Regions from separate parts of the Alcaligenes sp. GW821-FHT11D07 genome, predicted to be linked through region 3. Evidence: predicted binding sites of a transcription regulator. Region 3 holds the regulator's gene; each other region holds the start of a gene.
What was found. The regulator HrcA, encoded in region 3, represses chaperone genes, less so after heat shock. The targets are predictions, from matches to a motif close to TTAGCACTCNNNNNNNNNGAGTGCTAA.
Positions count from the first base shown of each region.

Region 1: a site for HrcA is predicted at 5,078-5,104, ahead of AC1RSM_RS13385 (co-chaperone GroES). Genes of this name have one in related genera too.
Region 2: a site for HrcA is predicted at 2,565-2,591, ahead of rpoH (RNA polymerase sigma factor RpoH). Genes of this name have one in related genera too.

Region 1 is NZ_JBXART010000003.1:63,193-73,345, reverse strand. It holds gene AC1RSM_RS13410 (Bug family tripartite tricarboxylate transporter substrate binding protein) at 1-264, shown strand, start outside; gene AC1RSM_RS13405 (CaiB/BaiF CoA transferase family protein) at 290-1,543, shown strand; gene pyrF (orotidine-5'-phosphate decarboxylase) at 1,678-2,508, opposite strand; gene AC1RSM_RS13395 (diacylglycerol kinase) at 2,514-2,897, opposite strand; gene groL (chaperonin GroEL) at 3,052-4,698, opposite strand; gene AC1RSM_RS13385 (co-chaperone GroES) at 4,733-5,020, opposite strand; gene AC1RSM_RS13380 (DUF1697 domain-containing protein) at 5,363-5,896, opposite strand; gene AC1RSM_RS13375 (sigma-70 family RNA polymerase sigma factor) at 6,152-6,676, shown strand; gene AC1RSM_RS13370 (FecR domain-containing protein) at 6,679-7,656, shown strand; gene AC1RSM_RS13365 (TonB-dependent siderophore receptor) at 7,805-10,153, shown strand, end outside.
Region 2 is NZ_JBXART010000003.1:694,953-705,105, reverse strand. It holds gene clsB (cardiolipin synthase ClsB) at 1-134, shown strand, start outside; gene AC1RSM_RS16225 (S-(hydroxymethyl)glutathione dehydrogenase/class III alcohol dehydrogenase) at 276-1,382, shown strand; gene fghA (S-formylglutathione hydrolase) at 1,496-2,389, shown strand; gene rpoH (RNA polymerase sigma factor RpoH) at 2,675-3,571, shown strand; gene AC1RSM_RS16210 (TonB-dependent copper receptor) at 3,828-5,879, opposite strand; gene AC1RSM_RS16205 (DUF2946 family protein) at 5,978-6,415, opposite strand; gene AC1RSM_RS16200 (cation:proton antiporter) at 6,716-9,340, shown strand; gene cyoE (heme o synthase) at 9,387-10,153, opposite strand, start outside.
Region 3 is NZ_JBXART010000001.1:192,453-202,605, reverse strand. It holds gene AC1RSM_RS00905 (M16 family metallopeptidase) at 1-1,347, shown strand, start outside; gene dnaJ (molecular chaperone DnaJ) at 1,427-2,560, opposite strand; gene dnaK (molecular chaperone DnaK) at 2,664-4,589, opposite strand; gene grpE (nucleotide exchange factor GrpE) at 4,782-5,372, opposite strand; gene hemH (ferrochelatase) at 5,492-6,574, opposite strand; gene hrcA (heat-inducible transcriptional repressor HrcA) at 6,638-7,651, opposite strand; gene AC1RSM_RS00875 (NAD kinase) at 7,779-8,678, shown strand; gene recN (DNA repair protein RecN) at 8,685-10,153, shown strand, end outside.

The sequences.
Region 1 (10,153 bases), on a different contig from region 3:
TTTGCAGAACTGGGTCTGGACCAAGGCTATACCGTGACCGCCTGGTTTGGCTTTCACGTGACCAGCGGCACGCCTAGCGAAATTATTGATCGCTTGAGCCAGGCCATGAAAACGGTCAGCGAAGAAACAGAATTCGTGGAAACCTTCCGCCGTCAGGGTGTGGATATCATTTCCTCCACCCCTGCCCAGTACGCTGAATTCCTGCGCCAGGAAGACGAGAAGTTCGGCAGCTTGATCAAACAAGCTGATATCACGCTGGACTAATTGTTTTTGAATGGAGCACCGTAACGTGAGCGATCAGCACGCCCCGCAGGCTACCCGTCCTGCCCCTTTGGAGGGTATTCGGGTTCTGGATTTGACCCGCATTCTGGCAGGCCCTTGGTGTACTCAAAACCTGGCCGATCTGGGTGCGAGTGTCTACAAGATCGAACGCCCTGAAACCGGCGATGATACCCGTGCCTGGGGGCCTCCCTTCTTGCAGACACCCGACAAGCAAGACACGGCGGAAGCCGCGTATTACTTGTCGGCCAACCGCAATAAGCAGTCCATCAGCCTGGATATTGCCAGCCAGGAAGGCGCGGATGTGGTGCGAGCCATGGCGCGTCACTGCGACATTCTGGTGGAGAACTTCAAAGTGGGGGGCTTGGCCAAATATGGTCTGGACTACGCCAGCTTGAAAGAGATCAACCCGAAGCTGATTTATTGCTCGATTACCGGCTTTGGTCAGACCGGCCCTTATGCCGAGCGCCCAGGTTACGACTTCATGATCCAGGCGATGGGCGGCATGATGAGCCTGACTGGCGAGCGGGACGACAAACCCGGTGGCGGTCCTCAAAAGGCCGGAGTGGCCGTCGCTGATTTGATGACGGGCATGTATGCCACCAGCAGCATCTTGGCAGCCTTGTTCGAGCGTTCACGCAGCGGCTTGGGGCAGCATATTGATATTGCCTTGCTGGACTGCCAGGTCGCCATGTTGGCGAACCAGAACATGAACTATCTGGTCAGCGGACAGGCTCCTAAGCGAGCAGGCAATGCCCATCAGAATCTGGTGCCTTACCAGGTGTTTCCGACTGAAGATGGCCACATCATTGTGGCGATCGGCAATAACCGCCAGTTTGCGATTTATTGCGACGCAATTGGGCATCCGGAAATTGTTGAGGACGAGCGCTTTCGCATCAACAGTCAACGCGTGAAACACCGCGATGAACTGGAGCAGATTCTGAGTCTGGCCATGCAAAAACACAGCAGTGCGTACTGGCTGGAATTGCTGGATAAGATCGGTGTACCGGCCGGGCCTATCAATGATCTGCACGGGGTGTTTTCTCATCCGCAAGTGCAGGCTAGAAATATTCGTATCGAGCTGGCTCATAGTCAGGCGGGCAAAGTCAGCATGACGGCCAGCCCGATGCGTTTTTCAGATAGTCCGGTTACCTATCGCATGGCTCCGCCGCAGTTGGGCGAACATACCGAGCAGGCGCTGGAAACACTGTTGGGGCCTGATAGTCCAGAGCTGGTGCAATGGCGCAATCAGGGCCGACGCTAGGTCTTGTTACGCCAGAAGTTATAAAAAAACACCCCGTCGCTTGGAGATCAAGCGACGGGGTGTTTTTATGTGCCGTTTTAAGTGCTGCCCAGGCTGCTGCAAGGAGCAGCCATCAGCAGGGCGGCAAGGTCTGTTTAGCGACCTGCAGCGGTACGGGCATCATTGATCGCATTGCGCGTGGCCGTGGCCGCCGCTTGTGCGGCATCACGCCAGTCATCGCCACGGCTGGCATACAGGATGGCACGCGAGGAGTTGATCATCATGCCCTTGCCCTGCGAGTCCATGCCGGCAGCCACAGTAGCGACCACATCGCCACCCTGAGCCCCGATACCGGGGACCAGCAAAGGCATATCACCAATGCGCTCACGCACCTTGCCGATTTCTTCCGGGAAGGTTGCGCCCACCACCAAAGAACATTGGCCGTTTTTGTTCCACTTTTCGGCTACCAGGCTGGCAACGTGCAGGTACAAAGGGGTGCCGTCGGCCATTTCCATGAATTGCAGGTCCGAGCCGCCAGGATTGGATGTGCGGCACAGCACGATCACGCCCTTGTCCTGGTACTCCAGGTAAGGTTCTACCGAGTCGTAGCCCATGTAGGGGCTGACAGTGACGGCATCGGCGCGGTAGCGCTCGAAGGCCTCGCGGGCATATTGCTCGGCGGTTGAACCGACGTCGCCGCGCTTGGCATCCAGCACAATAGGCAGGTGGGGGTAGCGGCTGCGCACGTAATCGCACAGGTCTTGCAACTGGTCTTCTGCACCTTGCGAGGCAAAGTAAGCAATCTGGGGTTTGATTCCACAGGTGTAGTCGGCTGTGACGTCCACAATCGCCTTACAAAATTCAAAAATCGCGCCGGGTTTGCCAGCCAGTTCCAAAGGAAGGCGGGCAGGGTCCGGGTCCAGGCCAACCATCAGCATGGATTGGTTGTCAGTCCAGGCACGGTTCAGTTTTTCTATGAATGTCATGGGAATCAGGAAAATAAACGGCTATACAAAAAGCTGAGCCAGACGGCACCAGCAAAAATAAGGGACATCAGCACAGCAGCACTGGCCAGGTCCTTGGCACGCCCGATCAAAGGGTGGTGCTCCAGCGTAATCGTGTCGGCCAAAGCCTCCAGCGCCGAGTTCAGCAGCTCCACCACCAATACAAACACCAGGGTTGCCAATAAGGCCATGACTTCCAGCGGGCTATTTCCCAACCAGAAAGCCAGTGGCGCCAAGATGATCGCCAATGCCAGTTCCTGGCGAAAGGCGGCCTCATAGCGCAGGGCAGCGGCCAAGCCTTGGCTGGAGTAGCGCAGGGCATTGAACAAGCGGCCCAGACCGCCTTTGCTTTTGAATGGAGAGTCCGACATGAAGGAAGACAAAGATTAAGGTGCCCTGATTATAGGGGTTTGCTTGGGCGAAAAAAAACCGGATGGAAAAATCCATCCGGTTTTTGGTACTGAAGCGTGGCAGCCAGGGCAGAAGTGATCAATTCCCGCCCTGACTTGGGTGCTGATAAGTGGCTTAGAAGCCGCCCATACCACCCATGCCGCCCATACCACCCATGTCAGGCATGGCTGGAGCGGGTTTGTCGTCCACGATTTCCGACACGGCCACTTCGGTAGTCAGCAACAAGCTGGCGATCGAAGCTGCGTTTTGCAGGGCAGTGCGGGTTACCTTGGTTGGGTCCAGAACACCTTGCTCGACCAGGTCACCGTATTCGCCGGTAGCCGCGTTGTAACCGTAGGTGCCGGTGCCGCTGGCCACTTGGTTAACCACGACGCTGGCTTCTTCGCCGGCGTTCGATACGATGGTGCGCAGTGGGGCTTCGATAGCACGCAGTACCAGTTTGATACCGGCGTCCTGATCGGAGTTGTCGCCCTTGAGTTGAGCCACAGCAGCACGTGTACGCAGCAGGGCTACGCCACCGCCAGGAACAATACCCTCTTCAACGGCTGCGCGAGTGGCGTGCAGCGCGTCTTCAACACGGGCTTTTTTCTCTTTCATTTCGACTTCGGTGGCAGCGCCAACGCGGATCACAGCAACACCGCCGGCCAGTTTGGCCACGCGCTCTTGCAGTTTTTCGCGATCGTAGTCGGAAGTGGACTCTTCGATCTGCACGCGGATTTGTTTCACGCGAGCTTCGATGTCGGTGCCGTTACCAGCGCCGTCAATGATCGTGGTGTTTTCTTTGGCCACTTCAATGCGCTTGGCCTGACCCAGATCGTCCAGAGTCGCTTTTTCCAAAGACATACCGGTTTCTTCGGAGATCACGGTACCGCCAGTCAGGATAGCGATGTCTTCCAACATGGCTTTACGACGGTCGCCAAAGCCAGGAGCCTTGACAGCGGTGGTCTTCAGGATGCCGCGGATGTTGTTCACAACCAGCGTAGCCAGGGCTTCGCCTTCCACGTCTTCAGCAACGATCAGCAAAGGACGGCTGGTCTTGGCAACTTGCTCCAGTACGGGCAGCAGGTCACGGATGTTGGAGATTTTCTTGTCGAAAATCAGCACAAACGGATCTTCCAACACAGCAACTTGCTTGTCTGGGTTGTTGATGAAGTAAGGCGACAGGTAGCCGCGGTCAAACTGCATACCTTCAACCACGTCCAGCTCGTTTTCCAGCGACTTACCGTCTTCAACGGTAATAACGCCTTCTTTGCCGACTTTGTCCATTGCATTGGCGATAATCTCACCAATGGAGTGGTCGCTGTTGGCGGAAATGGAACCGACCTGAGCGATTTCTTTGGTGGTGGTGCAAGGACGCGACAGTTTGCGCAGTTCTTCCACAACAACAACCACGGCTTTGTCGATACCGCGCTTCAGGTCCATTGGGTTGATGCCAGCGGCAACGTACTTCAGACCTTCTTCAACGATGGACTGGGCCAACACCGTAGCGGTGGTGGTACCGTCACCGGCGTTATCAGAGGTGCGGGAAGCGACTTCTTTAACCAGTTGAGCACCAATGTTCTCAAACTTGTCTTTCAGTTCGATTTCTTTAGCAACGGACACACCGTCTTTAGTAACGGTAGGAGCGCCAAAGGAGCGGTCCAGCACAACGTTACGGCCTTTAGGGCCCATGGTGGTCTTAACAGCGTTAGCCAGAATGTTGACGCCACGTACGATGCGTGTACGTGCATCGTCGCCGAAATACACTTGTTTTGCGGTCATGGTTTGAATCCTATTGAATTTTTGTTGGCGGTACTTATTCGATCACGGCGAAGATTTCTTCTTCGCGGATCACCAGCAACTCGTCACCGTCGATCTTGACGGCTTGGCCGGAGTACTTGCCAAACAGAACCTTGTCACCGACTTTCAGATCCAGAGGCAGAACTTTGCCATCTTCGGTCTTCTTGCCAGGGCCAACGGCCAGAATCTCGCCTTGATCAGGCTTTTCAGTCGCGCTCTCGGGGATAACGATACCGGAAGCGGTGGTGCGTTCGTTGTCCAGACGCTTGACGATCACACGATCGTTCAAAGGACGCAGTGCCATGGAGAAACTCCTGTTAGATATGACTTTAGTTGTGAGTCCGATTGGGGGGCGAGGCGTTTAGCACTCAACCCCTTCGAGTGCTAATTATAGGGACGAGTTCACTAATTTCAAGAGCAGGAGGCCAGTACTGTTACATATTTGTCCTGGGCCACTGAGACAATGCGGGCGCTTGGCCGCGTTTGCTGATGAGAAGCCCGGGCAGAATTCGCTCGCTAAAGCGCTAAAAGAGCCGGGCTTTTGCTCAAAGTATTTGATTTTACAAGGCTCTTGGGCCGACCTTGCTTAATGTGGCAGAGATCACCAGAGTGGCCCTAGGCAGGCGCTTGGAGCCTGATGGGCTGTTTATTGCGCCGTACTTAAGGCCAGCAATTTGCTCATCGTATTGAAGTTGCGCGTGGTGGCAACCAGCTTGAGTTTTTTCTCGATGAAGTTGTTATTGGCTTTCAGTTCACTATATTTAGTTGCACACAAGATATAGGCGACATCTCCCACCACCTGGACGCGATCGGGCGCGTGCCCCAGATCCAGAAACGCCTGCAACACGATCTTTTCAGGCTGCGTCTTGAGCAAGGTGTAATAAAGCCGGCTCGGGTCTTCATCTTTGAACGGGTTGCCGTTCATTACTTGAGAAAAGTAAGCCGGTGTCCGTGCCACCACCTGAATATCTCCCCCTAACTCAGCTTTGATGACCCGGTGAACCAGGTTTTCCAGTTCAGTTTGGCCTAGCGCCGTAGAGGCAATGACATTGCCACTTTGGATATAAGTCCTGACCTCCTGTAGTCCGGCTGTTTCCAGCGCTGAACGTAGCGGGGCCATCAGGACTTTGTTCTTGCCTGTGGGCATTACACCGCGCAGCAAAATAATTTGTGTATTCATGTTCTCGTGGATCTGAGGGGAGGGTGCAGGGGGTAGAGCGCGGCCAAGGGACAGTTTGCTCATCGTCCTTCATGGAGGAAAAACGACGTTCTGACAGCGCTGAGCTTTGAATCAATTAAGAAAATGGGATCGCGTTTACCGGGAAATAGCCTGCACAACAACAGATTTTAAACCTTGCAATAGGGTCACTGCGATCTGGCTTTGGTGCAGGTACAATACCGTTCTTAATTAGCAATCATTCCCATTACCGTTTGAATGAGCTCCACCTCAAACCCCTCTGACTTCGCCTCCTCCGACGAGTTCGTCAGCCTGTACCGCGAGCATCACGGCTGGCTGGTGCAGATGCTGCGTCGTCGCTTAAGTGGCAATACGGACAATGCCGCTGATCTGGCGCATGACACGTTTGAGCGGGTGATTCGTAGCCAGTCCGCGGCTGTTTTTAACGAGCCGCGCGGATTTCTGACCACGGTGGCCAAACGCTTGCTGATCGATCAGTGGCGCAAGCAGGCCATTGAGCAGGCATATCTGGAAACCCTGGCCGCCCGCAGTCAAGAAACGGAGCCTAGCCCGGAGACCCACGCCCTGGTCGTGGAAGCGCTGGACTCGGTGTGTCGCATGATGGAGCAATTGTCTTCACGGGTACGGCGGGTTTTTGTAATGGTGCAGGTGGAAGGCTTGCCCTACCAACAGGTGGCGCAAGCATTGGGGATTTCAGTGCAGGCGGTGCAGCGCGATATGGTCAAAGCCTGGCAGCACTGTTATGCGGTTTTATACGCATGAACATGTCTTCTTCGGAACCCTTGCACCCTGACATCATCAAGCAGGCAGCCCAGTGGATGATGCGTATCGGGGACAGGCCGGATGCGGCAACGCAAACAGCGTGTCAGCAGTGGAGGCAGGCTGATGCCCGCCATGAACTGGCTTGGCAGCGTTTGCAGGGAATCAGTCAGAATTTGAATACTGCTATCGGCAATAGTGCTTCCGCGCCCGTCGCCGGCCAGACTATCTTGCGCTATTGCGAACAACGTTCGCGTCGCTCTGCCATGAAGTGGATGCTGGGGGGCGTGGCACTAGGCTCCTTGGGCTTGCTTGGGATGCAAGAAGGGCTGTTTGATGGCAATGAGGTGTATCGCACCGCGACGGGCGAGTTGCACGTTGTGAAGCTACCTGATGGCACGGTGCTGACCATGAACACAGGCTCTGTTGTGCAGCTGCATTACGACCAGCAACTACGCCGAATTGAACTGCGTCGGGGTGAGATTCTGATCAGTACGGCCAAGGATGTGGCCGGCCGCCCCTTCACCGTGGACACCCCCAATGGCGTACTGACGGCCTTAGGCACCCGCTTCACGGTTCGGCAGATGGATGGCGGCAAGTCCATGACACGGCTGGCGGTATTCGAAGGGGCAGTTAGGGTAGAGCGGTCAGCCGCCCCAGAATCCGCTCCGGTCGTACATGCCGGTGAACAGCTGGAGTTTGATCGCCACAGCCTGTCTGCTGCAGCTGCCTTGGAAGGCTCAGGGCCATCCTGGGCCCAGGGCATGTTGGTGGCAGACCGGATGCGTCTGGACCAGTTTTTGGTCGAACTTGGCCGTTATCGACCTGGTTTCTTACGCTGTGATGCCGAGGTCGCCCATCTGACCGTGTCGGGAGCGTTTCGGCTTGATGATACGGACAAGGCCTTGGAGGTTTTGGCTGGGGTGCTGCACTTGAGCGTGAGATACCGCAGTCCTTATTGGGTCAGCGTAGGGCGGGTATAAGAGCGCGCATCGAATCGTCTTTCTAAGTTTTGCCGTCCTTATTTTGTAACAGCACCGAAGATTTCTCATTCTGTTTCGTCAGACCTAGTGATAGCCCCGAGGCGCCCGGGGTTTGATCTTCTTATTCGACGAACCAGGAATTTCAGTCATGCCTCCAAGTCAGTCCTCCTCCCACTTCGCCGTGTTGACGACGCCACGCGCACAGCCCACGCGTTTGCGTCTTGCCATCAGCCTTGCTTTGGTGGCTGCTCCGCTTGCCATGCCAGCAACAAGCTGGGCTCAGGCAGTCTCTCAGCAAGGGATCGCTTTTGCGATTGCGCCTAGCGCTTTGGATACCGCATTGGGCCAGTTCGGCGTAGCGGCCAAGGTGACGGTGGCGGCCTCCCCGGATTTGACCAGTGGGGTCATGACGCAGGGGCTGAGCGGACGCTATACCGCTGAACAAGGTCTGGACCTGCTCTTAAGTGGTACCGGCTTGCAGGCCGTGGCAAATAGCAACGGTGAAGGCTATCACTTGCGCCGTGTTCCCCAGCAGTCGCCGGGCGTGTCCATGCTGGAGTCGGTCAAGGTTAAAAGCCGGGCGAAAGACCCTGTAACGGAAGGAACGGGTAGCTATACCGCGCGGGCAGTCACCATAGGAAAAGGTCAGCAAAGTCTGAAAGAAATCCCGCAGTCGGTCACAGTGGTGACGCGTCAACGTATGGATGACCAGAACGCCACGACCTTGGACGATGTGCTGGCCAACAGCACGGGCATGACGCTTTATAAAAGCCCCATGGGCGGGAACTATGTGTTTTCGCGCGGTTTCCGGGTGGATAGCTATCAATTTGACGGCGTTAACCGCGCTTTCTATTACCCCCAAGCCAATAGTTTCACCAGCAATACGGTAATTTTGGACCGGGTTGAGATCATCCGGGGTGCTACAGGTCTGCTGCAAGGTGCAGGGTCACCCAGTGCCGCCGTGAACCTGGTGCGCAAACGCCCTCTGGCAGAAAACCAGGTTGAGATGATGTTTAGCGGTGGGTCATGGAATAACTATCGGGCTGACTTGGATGTGACTGGGCCTTTAAGTGAGGACGGCGCTTTGCGGGGCCGAGCGGTGGCCAGCTACAACGAGCGCGATTATTTCTATGACCACGCTGAAAGCAGCACCGGTGTGCTGTATGGCGCCCTTAGCTATGATTTCAGCCCGGATACGACTTTGACCGGTGGCTTGAGCTACGAAAAGCTGCGTTCCAAACCCTTTTTTCATGGCTTGCCGCATTACCCGAATGGGGATGACCTGGGCTTGAGCCGGTCAACGTCCTTGGCTCAGGATTGGAACCGCTGGAATGGTACGCAAACATCGGCTTTTGCGGAGTTGTCCCATCGCTTCAATGATGATTGGTCAATGCGTCTGACGGGCACCAGTACGCAAGAGTCCAATGACTCCAAATATGCCTTTTATATGGATGGCCCGGTAAATCCAGCCACGGGCCTGGGTTTTCTGATGGCCGGTGGTGTGTTTGATTTTTCGACCCGCAATAAGGCCTTGGACCTGGAGGTCAATGGCGCATTCGAAGCGCTGGGGCGCAAGCACTCACTCAGTTTTGGTGCAAGCCTCAATGATCTGACCAGCAAGGATGACTTTTCCTTGGCGCGCATGAATCATTCCATTGATGTCTGGAACCCGAACCCTCATGTGCCAGAACCCGCGGATGACTGGTTGCGAGAGAACTCGTATCGTGGTGGGGCAACCATTGTAAAAATGAAGCAGAAGGGCCTGTATGGGGTGGGGCGTTTCAGTTTGAGCGACCCTTTGACCTTGGTGGCCGGGGCGCGCATCAGCTGGTATGAAAATAACAGCCGCTATCGTGATACGGGGCTGTCTTACACCGATCCCTATAAAGAAAACGGCGTGGTCACCCCTTATGGGGGGCTGATTTATGAACTCAGCCCTGAGTGGTCCACTTATGCCAGCATTGCGCAGATTTTCGAGCCTCAGAACTCATTAGATGCGGCCGGCAAGGTGCTGGACCCTATTGAGGGCACCAATTATGAATTGGGCGTTAAGGGTGAGCTGTTGGATGGGCGGGTGAACACGTCTGTCGCCTTGTTCCGCATTGATCAGAAAAATCGGGCTCAGCAAGATTTGGTGGGCAATTGCGCGGTTGGCGATATTTGCTACCTGTCCAGCGGTAAAGTGCGCAGTCAGGGTATTGATGCCGAGATCAGCGGTGAGCTGGCTCCCGGTTGGCAGCTGTTTGCTGGCTATACCTTCAATACCTTGAAGTTCCTGGACGACACGCAAGTACAGACGACTTCTTTCGGGCGTACGGTAACCCCCAAGCATATCTTCCGTTTGTGGTCTGACTACCAGTTACCGGGGACTTACTCGGCCTGGAATCTGGGCGCAGGGGTGAACTTCCAAAGCGGCAGTCATACCGAAACCCGCGGTGTCAAAGTGGCTCAAGCTTCTTACGCCTTGTGGAACGCCAGGGTGGGATACCAGGTCAAC
Region 2 (10,153 bases), on a different contig from region 3:
TCGAACACAATGCCAAGCGTGTGTCCCAAGATCAGTATCAGCGGCTGGGTCTGCTCAGCCGGATGGGCGATTACCTGGCTTATGGTATGTTGCGGCTGGGTGTGCTGCTTACGGGTAAATCGTCCTTGTATTGATGGCCTGGGTGCGTCTTTAGCCATACAAGGTACTGACAGCCGGGCAGCGCCTTATAAAATACTCTCTATACTTTAAGAGTTTGGTCCCGAAGGACCGAGTTTGCCGTAACCATAATTACTTTTACCCGGAGGGTGGACCACATGAAAACACGTGCAGCTGTTGCCTGGAAGGCGGGCGCTCCGCTAACAATTGAAGAGGTCGATCTGGCAGGCCCACAAGCGGGCGAAGTGCTGGTCGAAATCAAGGCGACGGGCATTTGCCATACCGATTACTACACCTTGTCGGGTGCTGATCCTGAAGGTTTGTTTCCAGCCATCCTGGGCCATGAAGGCGCAGGCGTGGTGCTGGATGTAGGTGCGGGTGTGACCAGCCTGCGTCCCGGCGATCACGTCATCCCTCTGTACACGCCCGAGTGCCGTCAGTGCAAATCCTGCCTGTCGCGCAAGACCAACCTGTGTACCGCCATCCGTGCGACTCAGGGCAAGGGCTTGATGCCGGACGGCACGTCGCGCTTTTCCATCGGCGGTAAACCTGTGCACCATTACATGGGCACATCGACTTTTGCCAACCACATCGTGGTGCCAGAAATCGCTCTGGCCAAAATCCGCAGCGACGCACCGTTCGACAAGGTTTGCTATATCGGCTGTGGCGTCACCACGGGTCTGGGCGCTGTGCTGTACACCGCCAAGGTGGAAGCCGGGGCTAACGTCGTGGTTTTCGGTCTGGGCGGTATTGGACTGAACGTGATTCAGGGCGCCAAGATGGTGGGTGCTGGCAAGATCATTGGCGTGGATATCAACCCCGAGCGCGAAGCCATGGCTCGCCAGTTCGGCATGACCGATTTTGTGAACCCCAATGAAGTTGAGAACGTGGTTGACCACATCATCCAACTGACAGACGGCGGCGCGGACTACTCCTTTGAATGTATCGGCAACACCAAGGTGATGCGTCAGGCGCTGGAGTGCTGCCACCGCGGTTGGGGCCAGTCCATCATTATTGGTGTGGCTGAAGCAGGTGCGGAAATCTCCACGCGTCCATTCCAGCTGGTAACTGGCCGCGAATGGAAGGGCTCTGCTTTCGGTGGTGCTCGTGGCCGTACCGACGTTCCCAAGATTGTGGACTGGTACATGGAAGGCAAGATCAATATCGACGATCTGATCACCCACACCTTGCCGCTGGAGCGCATTAACGAAGGCTTTGACCTGATGAATGCAGGCAAATCCATCCGCTCGGTGGTGATGTTTTAATTGCTGTTGATTTAGGGGCACAGGTGCAAGCCTGTGCCTATCGTCCCGGCTCATGGGCCTTGTCGTATCAACAGGCCCTGGGCCGGGTCAATAATTGAGAACAAGAGGGGGCTATGACTCAGTCACTGGAACTGCTCAACGAACACCGCTGTTTTAATGGTTGGCAGCGCTATTACCAACACGCCTCGCAGACGATTGGTCTGCCCATGCGTTTTTCCGTCTATTTGCCGCCTCAATTACAGGCTAGTGCACAAAAAGGCGCCGCCAGTCTGGCCGATGCAGTAGGCCAGGGCCGTGTGCCTGTGCTGTTTTTTCTGGCTGGCCTGACCTGCACAGAAGAAACCTTCATGATCAAGGCCGGTGCCCAGCGTTACGCTGCCGAGCACGGCATCATGCTGATCACTCCTGATACCAGCCCGCGTGGTGCTGGTGTGGCCGGCGAGGATGACGGTTGGGATCTGGGAACCGGTGCCGGTTTCTATTTGGACGCTACTGAGCCGGGCTGGAACAAAAACTACCGCATGGAAAGCTATGTGACCCAGGAGCTGTTTGATCTGGTCACCAGCATCCTGCCCGGTGACGCCAGCCGTGTGGGTATCTTTGGGCATTCCATGGGTGGTCACGGGGCGCTGACCCTGGCTTTGCGTCACCCTGGAAAATATCGCTCAGTATCCGCTTTTGCCCCGATTGCAGCCCCAACGCGCTGCCCCTGGGGTGAGAAAGCTTTTGGGGCTTACCTGGGCCAGGATCGCCAAGCCTGGGAGCAACATGACGCCAGCGTCCTGATGAGCCAAGCCAGCACGCCTTATCCCGCCGGTATTTTGGTCGATCAGGGTTTGAGCGATGGCTTTCTGGCCGAACAACTGTATCCGGAAGTGTTCGAACAAGCGTGCGAACAGGCCCAACAGCCGCTGACTTTACGCCGTCACGAGGGCTACGATCACGGCTACTACTTCATCTCGACTTTTATTCAGGATCACCTGAACTTTCACGCCGAACGGCTGTGATTGCTGGATAAATAAGGTCGCACTTTGTTATTTTTGGGTGGGCGATAAGGCGCTACTCTCAAACAGCCACAGTTTTGGCCTGTTTGTGGCGTTCTGCCCACCTATTTGCAGCGGTTTACCCTTTTTTTGTGAACTTTTTCTTGCTGCGACGCTCTTATTCCTGTATTCAAAATTTTTAGCACTCCGCCACATCGAGTGCTAAACTCAGATAATAGTGCAATACGTTTTGTGCGGTTCGAGAGCCGCATTTCTGGCTCTCACCGGCTGACTTTAGAAGGATTTTCCATGACACAACAAGCGAACGCTTTGGCCCTGACGTCTGGTAATGAACTCGTCGCCGCCGTGTCTAATCCAGGCGCACTGGGGACGATCGAAGCGTATATTTCTGCTGTTAATCGCCTGCCTATGCTCAGCGCTGAACGCGAAACTGAGCTGGGCCAACGCTTGCGCGACCAGGACGATCTGGACGCGGCGCGTGAACTGATTTTGTCGCACCTGCGTCTGGTCGTGTCCATCGCCCGCCAGTACCTGGGTTATGGCCTGCCTCATGCTGACCTGATTCAAGAAGGTAATGTGGGCCTGATGAAGGCTGTCAAACGCTTTGACCCCGAACGTGGGGTGCGTCTGGTGTCTTTTGCCGTCCATTGGATCAAGGCAGAAATCCACGAGTACGTCGTGCGTAACTGGCGCATGGTGAAAGTGGCCACCACCAAGGCCCAACGTAAACTGTTTTTCAATCTGCGTCGCATGCGTCCAGATGGTCAGACCTTGGACACAGCTCAAGTAGACGCGATTGCGCGTGAACTCGATGTACGTCCGCAAGACGTCAGCGAGATGGAAGTGCGTCTGTCCGGCCATGATATGGCCCTGGAAGCACCGACCAACGACGACGATGACAATTTCGCGCCTATCTCCTACCTGTCTGATGACGGTCATCAGGAGCCTACGCGTGTACTGGAGCGTCGTGCTCAAGACATGCTGGAAGGCAGCGGCCTGGAAGAGGCCATTGATACACTGGACGAACGCTCGCAGCGCATTGTGCGCGCTCGTTGGTTGCAAGACGAAGGCGGCGCTACGCTGCACGATCTGGCTGCCGAATTTGGCGTGTCGGCAGAGCGTATTCGTCAGATCGAAGTGGCGGCTTTCAAGAAGTTGCGCGTAGTTCTGGCCGGCGCGGCTTAAGCCGTTTTAAAGAGTTACAACTTTCTAGGGAATCAGTAGAACTTAAGCTGATCTTCGCGGACTAAACAATACATTTGCTGATTTTTGCCACCTATGCAATTCAGCATTTGCGCATCCGCTTCGGCTTCTCCTCTTCCCCTCCCTTTTGAAGCGGATGTTTATGGGACACCAGCTAGGTGTCCCTTTTTTTGTCCTGATTTTCTGGCTTATGTCGTTGCCGGGTCAGACAGACCCCGGCCTCGCTAAACGTCAGTGATTAAAAGGACAAGGCAGCCCGCAGCCAGACGGTGCGGCCAGGATCGTTAAAGCGCGTTGCCGCTCCAAAACCAAAGCCGCTGTTTCCTGCCAGGTTCAGATGTTCCCCGTAGGTTTTGTCGAACAGATTGTCTACACCTGCTGTCAGCGACAGATTGCGGTTGATCTTGTAGCCGCCGTATAGCGACAAGGTACTAAAGCCGCCGGTAGGGCCAAAGTCGTAGCCCACCACATTACCCTGACCTTGCGCGTAGCGCTTCTGAGCCGCCACCATGCGCAATACCCCTCCGGCCGACCATGGCCCTTGCTCATAGTCCGCTGTCAGGCGTACATCCAAAGGGGGCATTTGAGGCAAGGCTCGGCCGTCACTGCGGTTTTGGCCCCAGGCATACGCCAGGCTGCTGCCCAGCGTCCAGTTGGAACTGACTTTCCAGTCTGCACCCAGTTCGCCGCCCATGATGCGGGCATTGACGTTTCTGGCCTGGGTTTTAGTGCCCATCATGCCGCCCGGCAAGTAGTCGAACAGAATGTAGTCCTGAATCTGGCCGATATAGGCAGAAGCCCAGGCCGAGACAGTCTCGTTCTTGTACTGCGCCCCGATGTCCAACTGAGTCGTTTTTTCAGGTTGAATCCCCAAAAAGGCGCTGGAACTGCCTTGTGGCCCGCTAGCAGGTGAGATCAGCTCCCAGTAATCGGGCATGCGCTGTACATGGCCTATGCCGGCATACAGGCTCAAGGGCAGGGAGTCCAGGTCATGTTCTATACGCAGAAACGCGCTAGGCAGGGTTTCACGGCGACGCTCGTTCGCTCCGGGATTAGGCATGCTCATCATGCCGCTCCCCAAATTTGGACGTAGATCGCGAGCGCTTGCTTTGTCCAGACGAGCCCCCCCAATCAGGCGGCTTGCGTCGCTCATGTCCCAACGTGCCTCGGTAAACACGCCGACGTTATCAAACTCGGCATCTTTCACCCAATCTTGATCGCGGTAATCCTGCATTCCCATGCCACTGCGTTTGCGATGGCGGCTGCGCATCAGATCTGCACCGGTCGTCAGGCTCAGGTTTTCACTCAAGGCCCAATCCATGCTGAAGCGTCCACCCCAGGTCAAGCGGTCCACATTGGAAGCCATGGGCATGGACATGCCGCCACCGGGTTTGAAGGGGCGCAGCTCGTAGTTATCCATCACGTGATCGGCGTAGTTGTAGTAGAGCTGAGCCTCTACATTGCGCAATACGCCTTCGTGCATATCCTTCTTAAAGCGCAGGCCCAGGGACTCGCGTTTGAATTGGGTGCCATCCATGCCGCGACCGGCATAGCGGGCATAGCCGTCGCCGGTACCTGCACTCAGTTCCAGCAAGGTGTCGGTATCCGGTGTCAGACCGATTGCCACATCGGTATTCCATTTCTTCCAGCGCGAGGGCACGCGATCCCCATCCCCGTCACGGTAATCCTGGGCGCGATCCTGGTTGGCGGTCAGCCGAGCATAGTAGGACGCGTTCCCGGCGGTGAAGTCCACATTACCGGCATGTCGGCCATTGGAGCCGCCCAAAAGGCTGGCTTCCAACGTGGCCTCTTTTTCTGTAAACCCAGGAGGCTTGCGCTCAAAACGCACGGTCCCGGCAGAGGCTCCCGGCCCCCAACGTACGCTTTGCGGTCCTTTGATGATAGTCAGTTCATCAAAGGACTGGGGCGAGATATAGGACGTTGGGGCATCCATACGAGCTGGGCAGGCACCGGGCATGGAACTGCCGTTAGTCAGCACGGCCAGACGTGATCCGAACATACCGCGCAGCACGGGGTCGCCGTTGCTGCCCCCATTGCGGATGGCTGCAAAGCCGGGAATGGTTTTCAGGTAATCCGTGCCGTCGCTGGCGGGCAAGGGTAGGCGAGGCAGCTTGGGATTGGTGCTGAATTGCAAGTGAGATTCAGGGGCAACACCTGTCACCACAATGGGGCTGAGCTGTTCAACAACGGCAGTTTGGGCCAGGGTGGCGGTAGGGGCGCAGGCGAGAACACCGGCGCTGATCAGGCCGGGGGTCAATAATTTCTTCATGACTTCATTCCGAAAGGCGGTCATCGGCCAGCGGCATACCCGCTTGGTCGATAGCAACATAGGAGAAAAGGCGTAGCGGCAAAGCCGAACGCTAGGAATCAGGCAGGAAGAAAGGCGGGCGGGGCGCGTTGCCCCACAGGCGGGCCACGAATGAAAGCCTGTGCCAGGGCGGGATTGAGGGGGGGGAGCAAGAACGGCCGGAAGTGGCCAATGGTCAAAGGCGTGGGGACAGTGAGCGGTGCCGGGCTTAGCGCCGCCTGCAACATCACACAAAACGGGCAGCTGGCGCTGGTGGTGGCCTCCTCAGAATGGGAAGCGGGCTCATCACCCAGGAGAGCCGCCCAATGCCGGACCATTTCAGGGGGCAGCGCCTGGCCGGACGGCAAGCAAAACTCCAGCGCATAGCCTTGCTCGCTTTGTTTGGGCATATAGCCCACTGGCACCATGCCGCGCAACACCACCGCCAGCAACAACAGATACAGGCCCCAGCGATGGGGCCAGTTTGTTGCAGCGAAAACGGTGCGCAGAAAATTCATGATGCAAAAGTATAACCATTGATGTCAGCAGGCAATCGGTGTTTAAGCAGATCTTGCGCTGCATCAGTTCGGGTCAGTCGCAAAGGTGTGTTGGCTGATGTTTCTGACATCAATGGATGCCAAAAAAAGTAAATTTTCCGGGAAAAAGGAAATTCCCCGGCTGTACGGCCGCAAAAAGGCGCTATTCTGATTCTTGCGGAAAGCGGGGGGATTTTCCGTGCCGATCTGGCCTGCCTCGGGCGATGCCTGGATGCTAATGACATGCCGATTGGCTCAATGCCGATGACAAAGGATGTCGCGATGCAGATAGGGCAGTTTGTTTTTGGACTGGCAGGCCTGTTGGGGCTGGTTGCCTTTATGCCGCCTTTGGCTGGACGCTTGCGACTACCGTACTCCGTGCTCTTGGCCTTGATCGGGTTTGTGCTGGGTCTGATGCTGCACTTGCACGCCTGGGCTCCCAAGATGGTGTCGGACTTTCTGGACACCTTGCAAGCCTTCGACATCTCCTCCGATACCTTCCTCTACGCCTTTTTGCCTATCCTGCTGTTCGAGACCTCGCTGGCCATGAATTTGCGCCGCTTGCTCGACGATATTGGCGCCATTTTGATGATGGCGATTGTGGCTGTGGTGGTCTGTACCTTCGCGGTGGGCTATGCCCTGAACGCGGTTTCCCCTTATGGCTTGGTCGTATGTCTGATGCTGGGGGCTATCGTGGCGACCACCGACCCTGTGGCTGTGGTGGGCATCTTCCGTGAAGTGGGCGCACCCAAGCGCCTGTCCACCTTGGTCGAAGGCGAGGCCCTGTTTAACGACGCCGCCTCTATTGCTTTGTATTCCGTTCTGCTGGCCGTGCTGACTGGCGGTGGGGATTTAAGCGGCAGCAAAGTGTTAGGCAGCTTTTTGTTCAGCTTCCTGGGTGGCGGTGTCGCTGGATTCTTGATGGGGCGTTTGGCCAGCGGGCTGTTTGTGCTGTTGCGTGGTTGGCCCGCTGCTGAAGTGACACTGACGATCTCGCTGGCCTACCTGGCTTTTTTCGTTTCGGAACACTATCTAGGCGTATCCGGCGTGGTGGCTACGGTGATTGCCGGGCTGGTGGTGGGTTCCACAGGCCGCACTCGCATGTCGCCTGCCACATTTGAACTGCTTAGCAGCTCCTGGACACAGATGGGGTTCCTGGCGAACTCCCTGATCTTCCTGTTCGCGGCCATGTTGATTCCGCGTTTGATGGCAGAAATCACCTGGATGCAGATTGGTTTGGTGGCCCTGCTGTTTGTGGTGACGCTGCTGGCGCGTGCGGTCATGGTATTTGGCGTTTTACCCTTATTGGGACGGACGCGTTTCGGGACACGGGTCAGCCGTCCTTATCGGGTGGTGATCCTGTGGGGTGGACTGCGCGGTGCTGTGTCTTTGGCACTGGCTTTGGCGGTGACTGAACAACATGCCATCCCTCATGAGGTGCGTCAGTTCATTGGGGTCGCAACTACTGGCTTCGTATTACTGACCTTGTTTGTTAACGGGATCAGCCTGCGGCCCTTGATCCGGCGCCTGGGGCTGGATCAGTTGACACCGCTGGAGCGCCATTTACGTGACCAAGCCGTCAGCCTGGCCCTGGAAGAATTGCGCGACAAGACCGAAGAGCTGGGGCGGCAGGAGGAAATCAAGCCAGAGGTGATTGAGCGCCTGTGTACCGTATTCGAGTCCAGCCAGGCGGGTGTGGCTTCGGGTCAGATTCAAAGTTTGACTGAGGCGCAGAAAGTCAAAATGGGCATGGCTATTTTGGCTACCCGTGAAGTCGAACTATTTTACGAACTGCTTAAATCGCAGATTGTGGATTGGAAAACTGCGGAGTCTTTGCTAAGCCGGGCCGAGCGTATGAATGACACCGTGCGTTTAGCCGGTTTGGCGGGTTTTGAGGCGGCGATAGCATCTGATCTGCGCTATTCCCGAGGCTTCCGTGCAGCCTTGCGACTGCATTATCTGTTTGATATGCAAGGCTGGCTGGTGCGGGAATTGGACAAGCGCTTTTCCAATCTGATCGCCAAACGTTCGGTGGCTCAACGCCTGATTCGTTTTGCACAGACTGAGCTGGCTCCCTTATTGGGCCAGCCCGCGACCGGTACGATTGTGCAGGCCCATCAGCTGCGCCTGTCTCAGCTGGAAGATGCTTTGCACGCCCTGACGCTGCAATACCCCGTGTTTGCGCAGTGGTTGCAGGAGTCCTATCTGGCGCGGGTGGCCGCCTCCCAAGAGCGGGCGCACTATCGCACCATGCTGTCGCACTCTTTGATTACCAGCGAGATGTATGCCGATCTGGTCAAGCAGATTACGCAGCGCTGGCGCTACCTGGAAGAGCGGCCTACCTTGGATATGGCCATGAGCGCCATGGAGCTGATTGCTCAGGTGCCCATGTTCGACGGTATTTCCGAAGAAGCTAAAAAGGAACTGGCACGGCGTCTACGTCCTCGTCTGGCCCTGCCGGATCAGAAAATTCACCTGCGTTACGGCGGTATGCGAGTCATGTTTTTTGTGGGTTCGGGCGCCTTGGAAACCATCTTGCCAGACGGCACCTTGGTGGAATTGGGTACCGGCCAGACCATTGGCGAGGTCAATGTTGTCGAACATAGCGACTACCCGGGCGAGGCGCGCTCCTTGGGCTATAGCCGTTTGCTGATGCTCAGCGAGCGGGACTTCGATACCTTGCGGGGCAAAGATCCAATCTTCAGTGAAAAGATCGAAGCCGTAGCGCGCCAGCGGCGTCGGGCCTATCAGGTCTGGCAGGAATTTGAGACAGGCCAGCGCCAACATGAAGAGCTGCCGCCACTGTTTGGTCTGGCCCACGCCTTGAGCGAGGCTGAAAACTTTGTAGGCCCGCCATTGCCTCCTAAATTGGCGGAGCCGTCGGAGCCGCAGCAAGCAGAGGTATAAAAAAAGCGAGCCGATGTGGCTCGCCTTTTTTTGTAGAAAGTGGAAATCAGATCAGCCGCACCCAGTGATCCAGCAGCAGCGCCCCAAACAAAACCGCCAGATAAATAATGGAAAAGCGGAACAGCTTGCGGGATAGCTCGTCGCTGTAGTTGCGGTGCAACTGGTGGGCGTATTGAATAAAGCGGGCACCCAGCAAGATGGCTGCGACCAGATACAGCACGCCGCTCATGCGAATCACAAAGGGCAGCAGGCTGGAGGCCATCAGGATGTAGCTGTAGAGCAGCACATGCAAGGTGGTGAAGGTCTGGCCGTGGGTGACGGGCAACATGGGCAAGCCGGAGCGCTGATAGTCGTGCTGGCGGTACAAGGCCAGTGCCCAGAAGTGCGGGGGCGTCCAGATGAAAATAATCAGTACCAGCAGCCAGGCTTCGGCAGGTACGGCATTGGCGATGGCTGCCCAGCCCAATGCTGGTGGCATGGCACCCGACAGGCCACCAATAACGATGTTTTGTGGAGTCAGCGGCTTGAGAATCACCGTGTAGATCACGGCATAGCCGATGAAGGTGGCCAGCGTCAGCCACATAGTCAGCGGATTGACCCAGTAATACAGCACCAGCATGCCTACGCCTCCCAGCAGGCCAGACATGGCCAAAACCTGGGGCGGAGTAATGGTGCCGCGTGCTGTACCGCGTCTTGCGGTGCGCAGCATACGCGCATCAATCTGGCTTTCGATCAGACAGTTGATGGCAAAGGCGGCGGCCGCCAGCATCCAGATGCCTAGCGTGCCCGCGACCACAGTGCCCGGATCGGGCA
Region 3 (10,153 bases):
GCCCGCACGGATTTACAGCCTTTGTCCCTGGGTAAGGATTTGGGCGAAGTGAAAATGGCCTTGCTGCCAAAAGGCACTCGTGCCGAGCGTGTGGAAGCCCGTTTGTCCTTGAAGTTCGGCTCACCTGATCAGCTCAAGAACCAAACGGCTGCAGCCGCGGCTGTAGCCAGCTTGCTCAGCACGGGAACCAAAAAACTGAACCGGGAAGAAATCTCGGATCAGTTCACCGCTTTGCAGACTCAATTCAGTACCAGCGGCTCGAACGGCCGTCTGTACCTGAGCCTGTCGTCTACCCAGGAAAATCTGCCTAAAGCGATTGCCCTTGCCCTGGATGTATTGCGCAACGCCAGCTTCCCTGAAGATGAGCTGCACAAGTATCAGCAAGCCGTTGTCACGCAATTGAAATCGGCCAGCACCGAGCCGGCCGCCTTGGCCAGCCAAGAGATTGAACGCTATACCAACCCATGGCCCAAAGACGACATCCGCTACACCCCCAGCTTTGAAGAAGGCATAGAGCGGGTTCAGGCCTTGACGATCAAGCAGGTACGGGACTTTCATCAGAAATTCTACGGTGTGGGCGATGTTGCCTTTAGCGCCGTGGGTGACTTTGATAAAGAGCAGGTTCGCAAAGCACTGGCAGACGGTTTGAAGGGCTGGCGTAAAGCCCCCCCCTATCAGCGCCCTGATGACCCCTTGCAATCCGTTGCTCCCAAGCAGTTTGATATCAACACCCCGGACAAGGCCAATGCCTTTTACCTGGCGGATCTGGGCCTGAAGTTGCAAGACAGTGATGCGGACTTCCCAGCGGTGTATCTGGCCAACTACTTGTTAGGTCTGTCCGAGACTTCTCGCCTGTGGAACCGCGTGCGGGTGGAAGACGGCCTGTCCTACAACGTACGTAGCCAGGTGGATGCTTCCAGCTTTGAGCCTCATGGTTCGTGGACGGTCTATGCCATCCATGCTCCTAGCAATAGCGAAAAACTGGGCAACACCATTGAAGAGGTGCTGACGCAAACACTGAAAGATGGCTTTAGCGAGCAAGAGGTCAAGGAAGGCATCAACGCCTTGCTGAACTACCGCCGTTTGTCGCGCAGCCAGGACACCGTCGTCAGCAGCGCATGGCTGAACTATCTGGATCTGGGCCGCAGCTTTGAATGGTCCGAGAAGATGGATCAAGACTTGCAAAAGCTCAATGCCGAGCAAGTCAATGCCGCTCTTCGCAAGTATCTGAAGCCCAAGGACATGGTCATCGCAGTAGCGGCAGACCATGAGCGCCAGAAGTCTGGAGCAGCACCGGAGCCGGAAGCCGAGCCAGTGGCCCCAGCCCCCCTGGATGCACAACCTTGATCCAGATAGCCCGCACTGTGCAGGCATAAAAAAAACCCGGTACTTAGGTACCGGGTTTTTTATTTACTCATCCCAGGATTCAGGAAAAGAAGCTCTTGACCTTGTCCGTCCAGGATTCGCTTTTGGGCGAATGCTTCACGCCACCATCACTCAAAGCCTGCTCAAACTGACGCAGCAACTTCTTTTGCTCTTCGTTCAGACGCACAGGCGTTTCGATTTGAATGTGGCAGTACAAATCACCCGGGTAGCTAGAGCGCAGGCCCTTGATACCCTTGCCACGCAAGCGGAAGGTTTTGCCAACCTGCGTGCCTTCAGGAATAGTGATTTCGCCCCGACCGGTCAAGGTCGGCACTTCCACTGTTCCACCCAAGGCAGCGGTGGTAAACGGAATGGTCAGCTCGCAGTGCAAGTCCTCGCCATCACGCTGGAAAATGCCATGTGGCTTGATGCGGATTTCCACATATAAGTCACCGGCAGGTCCACCGTTGACACCCGGCTCGCCGTTGCCGCTGGAGCGGATACGCATACCGTCATCAATACCGGCTGGAATCTTGACCTGCAAGGTCTTGGTTTTCTTGACCTTACCTTCGCCGTGACATGCCACGCAGGGATCAGGAATTTCCTTGCCGCTGCCATGACATGTCGGGCAGGTCTGCTGCATGCTGAAAATGCCCTGCTGCATGCGGACTGCGCCACTGCCTTGGCAAGTGCGGCAAGTCTGTGCAGAGGTTCCAGGCTTGGCACCCGTACCCGAGCAGGTATCGCAGTTTTCCCAGCTAGGCACACGGATCTCGGTATCAAAACCGGCCGCCGCCTGCTCCAGGCTGATGTCCAGCGCATAGCGCAAGTCCGCACCGCGATAGACCTGAGGGCCACCGCCGCGACGACCGCCGCCACCACCGAAGATTTCGCCAAAAATATCACCAAAGGCGTCTGCAAATCCGGCCCCGCCCATGCCACCACCCATACCGCCCATGCCAGCATTGGGATCGACTCCGGCATGACCATAGCGGTCATAGGCTTCGCGTTTCTGTTCGTCGGACAGGATCTCGTACGCTTCCTTGGCTTCCTTGAACTTTTCCTCGGCGTCCTTGCTATCCGGATTACGGTCAGGGTGGAACTTCATGGCCAGTTTGCGATACGCCTTGCGGAGTTCATCCTGCGTCGCATTCTTGGCCACACCGAGAATTTCGTATAAATCGCGTTTTGCCATGTTTGATTAACGACGTACAAACGCCGCTGATTGAATAATAATGCCCGATCTCCAGCGTATGCCGCCAAAGATCGGGCCAGGGAACCTTACTCAGGCTCGCAAATTACTGATCGCGTTTGACTTCTTTAAAGTCAGCATCGACCACGTTCTCGTCGGCGGGCTGTTGAGCCGTACCTTCAGCGCCTTCCTGTGCAGCTGCTTGAGCCTGCATGTCGGCGTACATCTTTTCGCCCAGCTTTTGCGAGGCCACACCCAAGGCTTCGACCTTGGCATCGATGGCTTCCTTATCGCCTTCTTTCAGAGTTTCCTCCAGATCAGCGATAGCCTTTTCGATGGCTTCTTTCTCTTCCGCTTCCAGCTTATCGCCGTATTCGGTCAGAGACTTGCGGGTCGAGTGGATCAACGCTTCTGCTTGGTTGCGAGCAACGGCCAGTTCAGCGATGCGGTGGTCTTCCGCTGCGTTGACTTCGGCATCTTTCACCATGCGTTCGATCTCCTCGTCGGACAAACCGGAGTTTGCCTTGATGGTGATCTTGTTCTCTTTGCCAGTGCCCTTGTCTTTAGCGGACACGTGCAAGATACCGTTGGCGTCGATGTCAAAAGTCACTTCAATCTGAGGCAGGCCACGCGCTGCTGGTGGAATACCTTCCAGATTGAATTCGCCCAATGCCTTGTTACCGGCAGCGATCTCACGCTCGCCCTGGAACACTTTGATGGTCACAGCAGGCTGGTTATCGTCAGCCGTGGAGAACACTTGCGAATGACGCGTAGGAATCGTGGTGTTCTTCTGGATCATCTTGGTCATGACGCCGCCCAGAGTTTCGATACCCAGGGACAGAGGAGTCACGTCCAGCAGCAAAACGTCAGTACGGTCGCCCGACAACACGGAACCTTGAATGGCAGCACCTGCGGCCACTGCTTCGTCCGGGTTGATGTCTTTGCGTGGTTCGCGACCAAAGAACTCTCTAACGCGCTCTTGGACCTTAGGCATACGGCTCATACCGCCGACCAGGATCACGTCGTCGATTTCCGAAACCTTCACGCCTGCATCCTTGATGGCAACGCGGCAAGGCTCGATCGTGCGTTCGATCAGGTCTTCAACCAGCGCTTCCAGCTTGGAGCGAGTGATCTTCAGGTTCAAGTGCTTAGGACCGGATGCATCTGCCGTAATGTAAGGCAGGTTGATTTCGGTCTGCTGCGTCGAAGACAGCTCGATCTTGGCTTTTTCAGCGGACTCTTTCAGGCGCTGCAAGGCCAGCACATCTTTGGACAGATCAACGCCGCTTTCTTTTTTGAACTCGTCGATGATGTAGTCAATGATGCGTTTGTCAAAGTCCTCGCCACCCAAGAAGGTGTCACCGTTGGTCGAGAGCACTTCAAACTGTTTCTCGCCGTCCACGTCTGCGATTTCGATGATGGACACGTCAAACGTGCCGCCACCCAAGTCGTACACAGCGATCTTGCGATCACCCTTTTCAGCCTTGTCCAGACCGAAAGCCAAAGCAGCAGCGGTTGGCTCGTTGATGATGCGCTTGACGTCCAGACCGGCAATGCGACCTGCGTCTTTGGTTGCCTGACGCTGGCTGTCGTTAAAGTAAGCGGGCACAGTAATCACGGCCTCGGTTACTTCTTCGCCCAGGTAGTCTTCTGCAGTTTTCTTCATCTTGCGCAAGATGTCGGCAGACACTTGCTGAGGAGCCATCTTCTTGCCTTGAGCTTCCACCCATGCGTCGCCGTTATCGGCAGCCACAATGGTGTAAGGCACGTGATCGATGTCTGTCTGTACTGCTTTTTCTGTGAACTTACGACCAATCAAACGCTTAACAGCGAAGATGGTGTTCGTAGGATTGGTGACTGCCTGGCGTTTGGCAGGAGCGCCAACCAGGATTTCGCCGTCCTGCATGTAAGCCACGATGGAAGGGGTCGTGCGACCGCCTTCGGCATTTTCGATAATACGAACCTGGTCACCGTCCAACACCGATACACAGCTATTGGTGGTTCCAAGGTCAATACCAATGATTTTGCCCATGATTTTTTACCTGACTAAAAGATTGATTGCGAAAGCAAATTGTTTGATGAAATGCATATGGGGAACAGTCCGCACATTTCAAGAGCAGCAGCCTAATTTTTTTAACAGTATCAGCGGCAAATCCAATAAATACGCCCAATGGGCACTGTAATACCGGATTAGCCGCCGACACCGTCAGGCTGGCTCAATGCATTACTTAGGGGCAGATACCATCACCAAGGCGGGGCGCAACACGCGATCCGAAATGGTGTAACCCTTTTGCAGCAACTGAGCGACCGCGCCTTCCTCGAATTCCGACGGTACGGCCGAAATTGCCTGGTGCAGATGCGGGTCAAACTTGTCACCGGCTTGCGGTGCCACTTCTTTCAGACTATTGCGCTCAAAGGCCTTGTTCAACTGGCGCAAGGTGGTTTCCACACCTTCTTTCCAGGTTTCCGTGCTCTGCTCGGTCTGGGCCAAAGCAGCTTCAAGACTGTCACGCACAGGAATCAGGCTTTCTGCAAAAGACTCCGTGCCAAATTTGCGAGCTTTCGAGACATCATCTTCCGCACGGCGACGGATGTTTTCCACTTCAGCCTTGGCGCGCAGCAACTGGTCGTAGTACTGCGACACTTTTTCCTGAGCCTGGGCCAATTCGGTAGCCAGATCTGCCGAGCTTTCTTCGGGCTGTTGGCCCAGAATCTCTGGCTGATCTTGCTCGACAGCACCTTGCTGTGCCTGTTCAGGCGTGTTTTCTGTCACTTCCCCGTCCAGAGGCTTATTAGGATCGGCATGTGTAGCCATTCGCTTGATCTCCACTACATGAATTCGTTGATCGCATGAAAATGGGGGCATCTGCCCCCAGTTCAAGACCCTCAGTCGTATTTTGCTGGCCTGGGCTTTAAAAAACCCGAACAAGGCCATTAACCCGGCACCAGACGACCGGGTAACCAGCCCCCTAAATGCTGCACAGCCAAGCGTCCCAAGCCTTCCACCCATTGCGGATCAGCATTTAAGCAAGGGATGTAATGGAACTCTCGGCCGCCCTCTTCAAGGAAGGCGTCGCGGCATTCCACCTGAATTTCTTCCAAAGTTTCCAGGCAATCAGCCAGAAAACCGGGGCATACCGCATCCACTCGGCCTACGCCTTGTTTGCCCCACTCGCGCAAGGTGGGCTCGGTGTAGGGCTCCAGCCAGCGCTGGGCACCGAAACGGCTTTGAAAAGCCATATGCACCTCTACCGCTGGTTCATCCAGCGCAGCACGCAAGGCATCCGCCGTCTCGCGGCAATCACGGTAATAAGGGTCGCCCAGTTCCACACAACGGCGCGGCAGGCCATGAAAGCTCAATAGCAAGCGCTCTGGTTTGCCATGTTCATCCCAATAGCGGCGAATCTGAGCCGCCAAAGGGCCGATGTAATCCGGGTGAGTGTGATAGCGCTTAATAAAGCGCAGTTCGGGCTGATTGCGCTGCTTTGCCACATGGCTGGCCACGCAATCGACCGCAGTCGCGGTGGTGCTGGCGGCATATTGCGGATACAGAGGCAGGGTCAGAATCCGTTCGCAACCAGCGGCCTTCAATTTATCCAGACCACTGGCAATCGACGGATTACCGTAACGCATGCCCAGCTCCACTTTCACATCGTGGCCCTGCGCTTGAAGCAGCTCTTGCAAACCATCGGCTTGTGCCTGGCTGTAAACCAGCAAAGGCGCGCCGTCTTGCAGCCAAATGTCCTTGTAGCGCGGCGCCAGCTTGGAGGGCCGGCGCGGCAAGATAAACAGTCGCAGAATAATCTGCCAGACCGGCTGGGGAATTTCGATGACGCGCGGGTCGGACAAAAACTCACCCAGATAGCGACGAATCGACGCTGCATCTGGCTGATCGGGCGTGCCCAGATTAACCAGCAAGATACCGATAGGCCCGGCCTCGCGTACCGGAGCCTTGGCATTGAACATGTCGGCGTCCGGCGCTTCGGGCAAATAAGGAGAGGCAAACAACTTGGGCATGATGATAGATACGTTAGACAGCCAGCTTGCCTTTCACCCCATAACAGGGCCAAGGCTTATCCATTAACTGGCAGAGTGATGGCTCAAGGCATTGGACAATAGCCGGGCCGTAATGTCCACGATAGGGATCACACGATCATACGCCATCCGTGATGGCCCGATCACACCCAGCGTGCCCACGACCTTGCCATCCACCCCATAGGGCGCAGTGATGACAGACACATCGTCCAAAGGCAATAACTGGGAATCCCCACCGATATAAATTTGCACACCGTCGGCCTGACTGGAGACATCCAGCAGATGCAGCAAATCGGTCTTTTTCTCGAACAAAGAGAACAGACGCCGCAGACGGTCCATATCAGCGACCATTTCCGTGACATTCAAAAGCTTGCTTTCACCAGCGATCACAACCGCTTCTTCGCTATCAGGCTGGTGGCTGCCCACGTCAACGGCCTGCTGCATCAGTCGGGAGATATCGACCTGCAAGGTATTGAGTTCCTGAGACAAGGCCAGCTTGACCGACTCAAAGGACATGCCCGAGAAATGCTGGTTGAAAAAATTACTGGCCTCGACCAGTTCCTGTTCCAGATAATCACGTGGCACAAACAAAATACGGTTTTGCACGTCACCATCCGGGGTGACGATAATCAGCAACACCCGCTTGTCAGACAAACGGATAAATTCAATCTGCCTGAAAGTCTGAGCTTTTTTAGGGGCCAATACCACACCCGCAAACTGCGACAAGTTCGACAGCAAAGACGCGGCGGAATTGACCGCACGAGTAGGCTCGTCAAACGGCAGATATTGGCTAAGGTTACGGGCATCGGGCCGCTCGAAACGTTCGGCCGCCAAGAGGCGATCCACAAACAAGCGATACCCTTTGGGCGTGGGAATGCGCCCCGCCGAGGTGTGGGGGCTATGAATCAGGCCCAAGCCTTCCAGCTCGGCCATCACATTGCGTATGGTGGCCGGGGAAAAGTCAAAAACGGTGGATAGGGTACGAGACCCTACCGGCTGACCGTCGGCAATATAGCGCTCGATCAGCACCTTTAACAAGGCGTTTGCTCTGTCATCCATGTCGCGTACGTCACTTAAAAACACCAGCTCTGCATGATAAAGGGGAGATTCTTACAGCCAAGCCTATAGTGGCAACTCTATAATCCATTTATCGCCATTATTTCATTAATCTTAAGGTTTTCGCCCCATGCATTTCAAAACGGTTGCCATTGTTGGCAGATATCAGGACTCCGGCTTGGATGCACCCATCCGATCGCTGGCCAAAACCCTGGTCAACACTGGTTGCTCGGTACTGCTGGAGGCCGACACTGCCCGTAACGCCGGGATTACCGAATTCCCGCTCTGTGATTATGCCCAAATTGGCGAACGCGCTGATTTGGCCATTGTCATGGGGGGTGACGGCACCATGATAGGCGCTGCCCGCGAATTAGCCCACAGTAAAGTTCCACTGATTGGCATCAACCACGGCCGCCTGGGCTTTATTACCGACATCCCTTTGAATGATGCCAACGACGCACTGCTGAGCGTCTTGAATGGCCAATACGATATTGAAGAGCGCTCCATGCTGGAGGGGCGCGTGGTACGGGACGGCGAAGTCCTGTATTCGGGCGTGGCTCTAAATGACGTGGTCATCAACCGTGCCGGCCGCGGCGGCATGATCGAGCTGCGCGTCGAACTGGATGGTGTTTTCATGTACCGTCAGCGTTCTGACGGCTTGATCATCTCCACCCCGACCGGCTCAACGGCCTACGCCCTGGCCGCCAGCGGTCCTTTGCTGCACCCTTCGGTCAATGCCTTCTTGCTGGTGCCCGTGGCACCACAAACCTTGTCCAATCGCCCCATTGTCTTGCCTGACAGCGGCACCTTAAATCTGACGATTACCGCACTGGGCCGTGTCGAATCCGGTGGCAGTGTGCACTTTGACATGCAAACCTGGTCAGACTGTCAGCAAGGTGACCGCATTGATGTGCGCCGGGCGCAGAACACATCGCGCTTCATCCATCCCAAGGGCTATAGTTTTTTCTCCACCTTGCGCCAGAAGCTGGGTTGGAACCACATCCCGCTGCCTAACGACGACAACGAATAAACCCCTATGCTCCGTACCCTGCACGTTCGAGACTTTGTGATCGTGGATCAAGCCACGATTGATTTCGAAACCGGCTTCACGGTATTTTCCGGTGAGACCGGCGCTGGTAAATCGATTCTGATTGATGCGCTCTCCCTGGTTCTGGGCGCACGAGGCGATGCCAAAGCCATACGCGAAGGCTGCTCGCGCACGGAAGTCAGCGCGCACTTTAGCTGCGAACAACACATTCAAAGCTGGTTGAGCGAACGCGATTTTGATGTTTCAGAGGAACTGATCTTGCGTCGTCTGATTGATCAGCAAGGTCGCAACCGCAGCTATATCAATGGCAGTGCAGCAACCTTGACTCAATTGCGCGAGCTGGGCGAACTGCTGGTAGATATCCACGGCCAGCACGCCCACCAGAGCCTGATGAACCCACAAAGCCAGTACGACTTGCTCGACAGTCAGGGCGGCCACTTGGCGCTGGCACGTCAGCTGGCCCAGGCTTGGCAGCAATGGAGCCAGGCACGTAAAGCGGTTGAACAGGCCAGCCAGAGTGCCGAGCAAGGCAAACGCGAACAAGAGCGTCTTGAATGGCAGATCAATGAGCTGTCCAGCTTGAATCTGCGCCAAGGTGAGTGGGATCAGCTGCAACAAGAACACACTCGCCTGTCCCACGCCCAAGCGCTGATCGATGGCAGTGCCTTGGCTTTAAACGCACTGGACGGCGAAGACACATCGGTACAGCAGTTGCTGGGCAAAGCCAGCCACGAGATGAACGCTCTGCTACGCCATGACCCTGGCTTGAAAGCAATTGTGGATGCGCTGGAGTCTGCCCAGATTGCCGTCACTGAAGCAGCCTCGGACTTGAACAGCTATTTAAGCGACATGGATCTGGACCCTGAGCGTCTGGCCCAGGCCGAGGAACGGGTATCGGCCATTTTCGGCGCGGCCCGCAAGTTGAAGGTGGAGCCAGAGGCACTGCCGTCTCTGCTGGAAAGCTGGCAGGAGCAGTTAGCGCAATTGCAGCAATCATTTGATTTGGAAGCGTTGCAGGCTAAGGCCCAACAAGCAGAACAGCATTATCAGGACCTGAGCAGCAAGCTGAGCGCCGCACGGCGTAAAACCAGCGTGCAGTTGGGCAAGCAAGTGAGCCAAGCCATGCAATCCATGGCCATGCAGGGTGGCCGCTTTGAAGTTGCGCTGACGCCCTGCGCCCCCCAGGTTCACGGGGTGGAGCAAGTTGAATTTCTGGTGGCCGGTCATGAGGGGGTAACACCACGCCCTCTGGCCAAAGTGGCTTCAGGCGGTGAACTAGCCCGAATTTCGCTGGCGCTGTCGGTGATTGCCAGCCAGGCAGCACGTGTGCCGACCTTGATCTTTGACGAAGTGGATACGGGTGTGGGCGGTGCGGTGGCCGAAGTGGTGGGACGTTTGCTGCAAGAGCTGGGTGCACGCCATCAGGTTCTGTGTGTGACCCACCTGCCTCAGGTAGC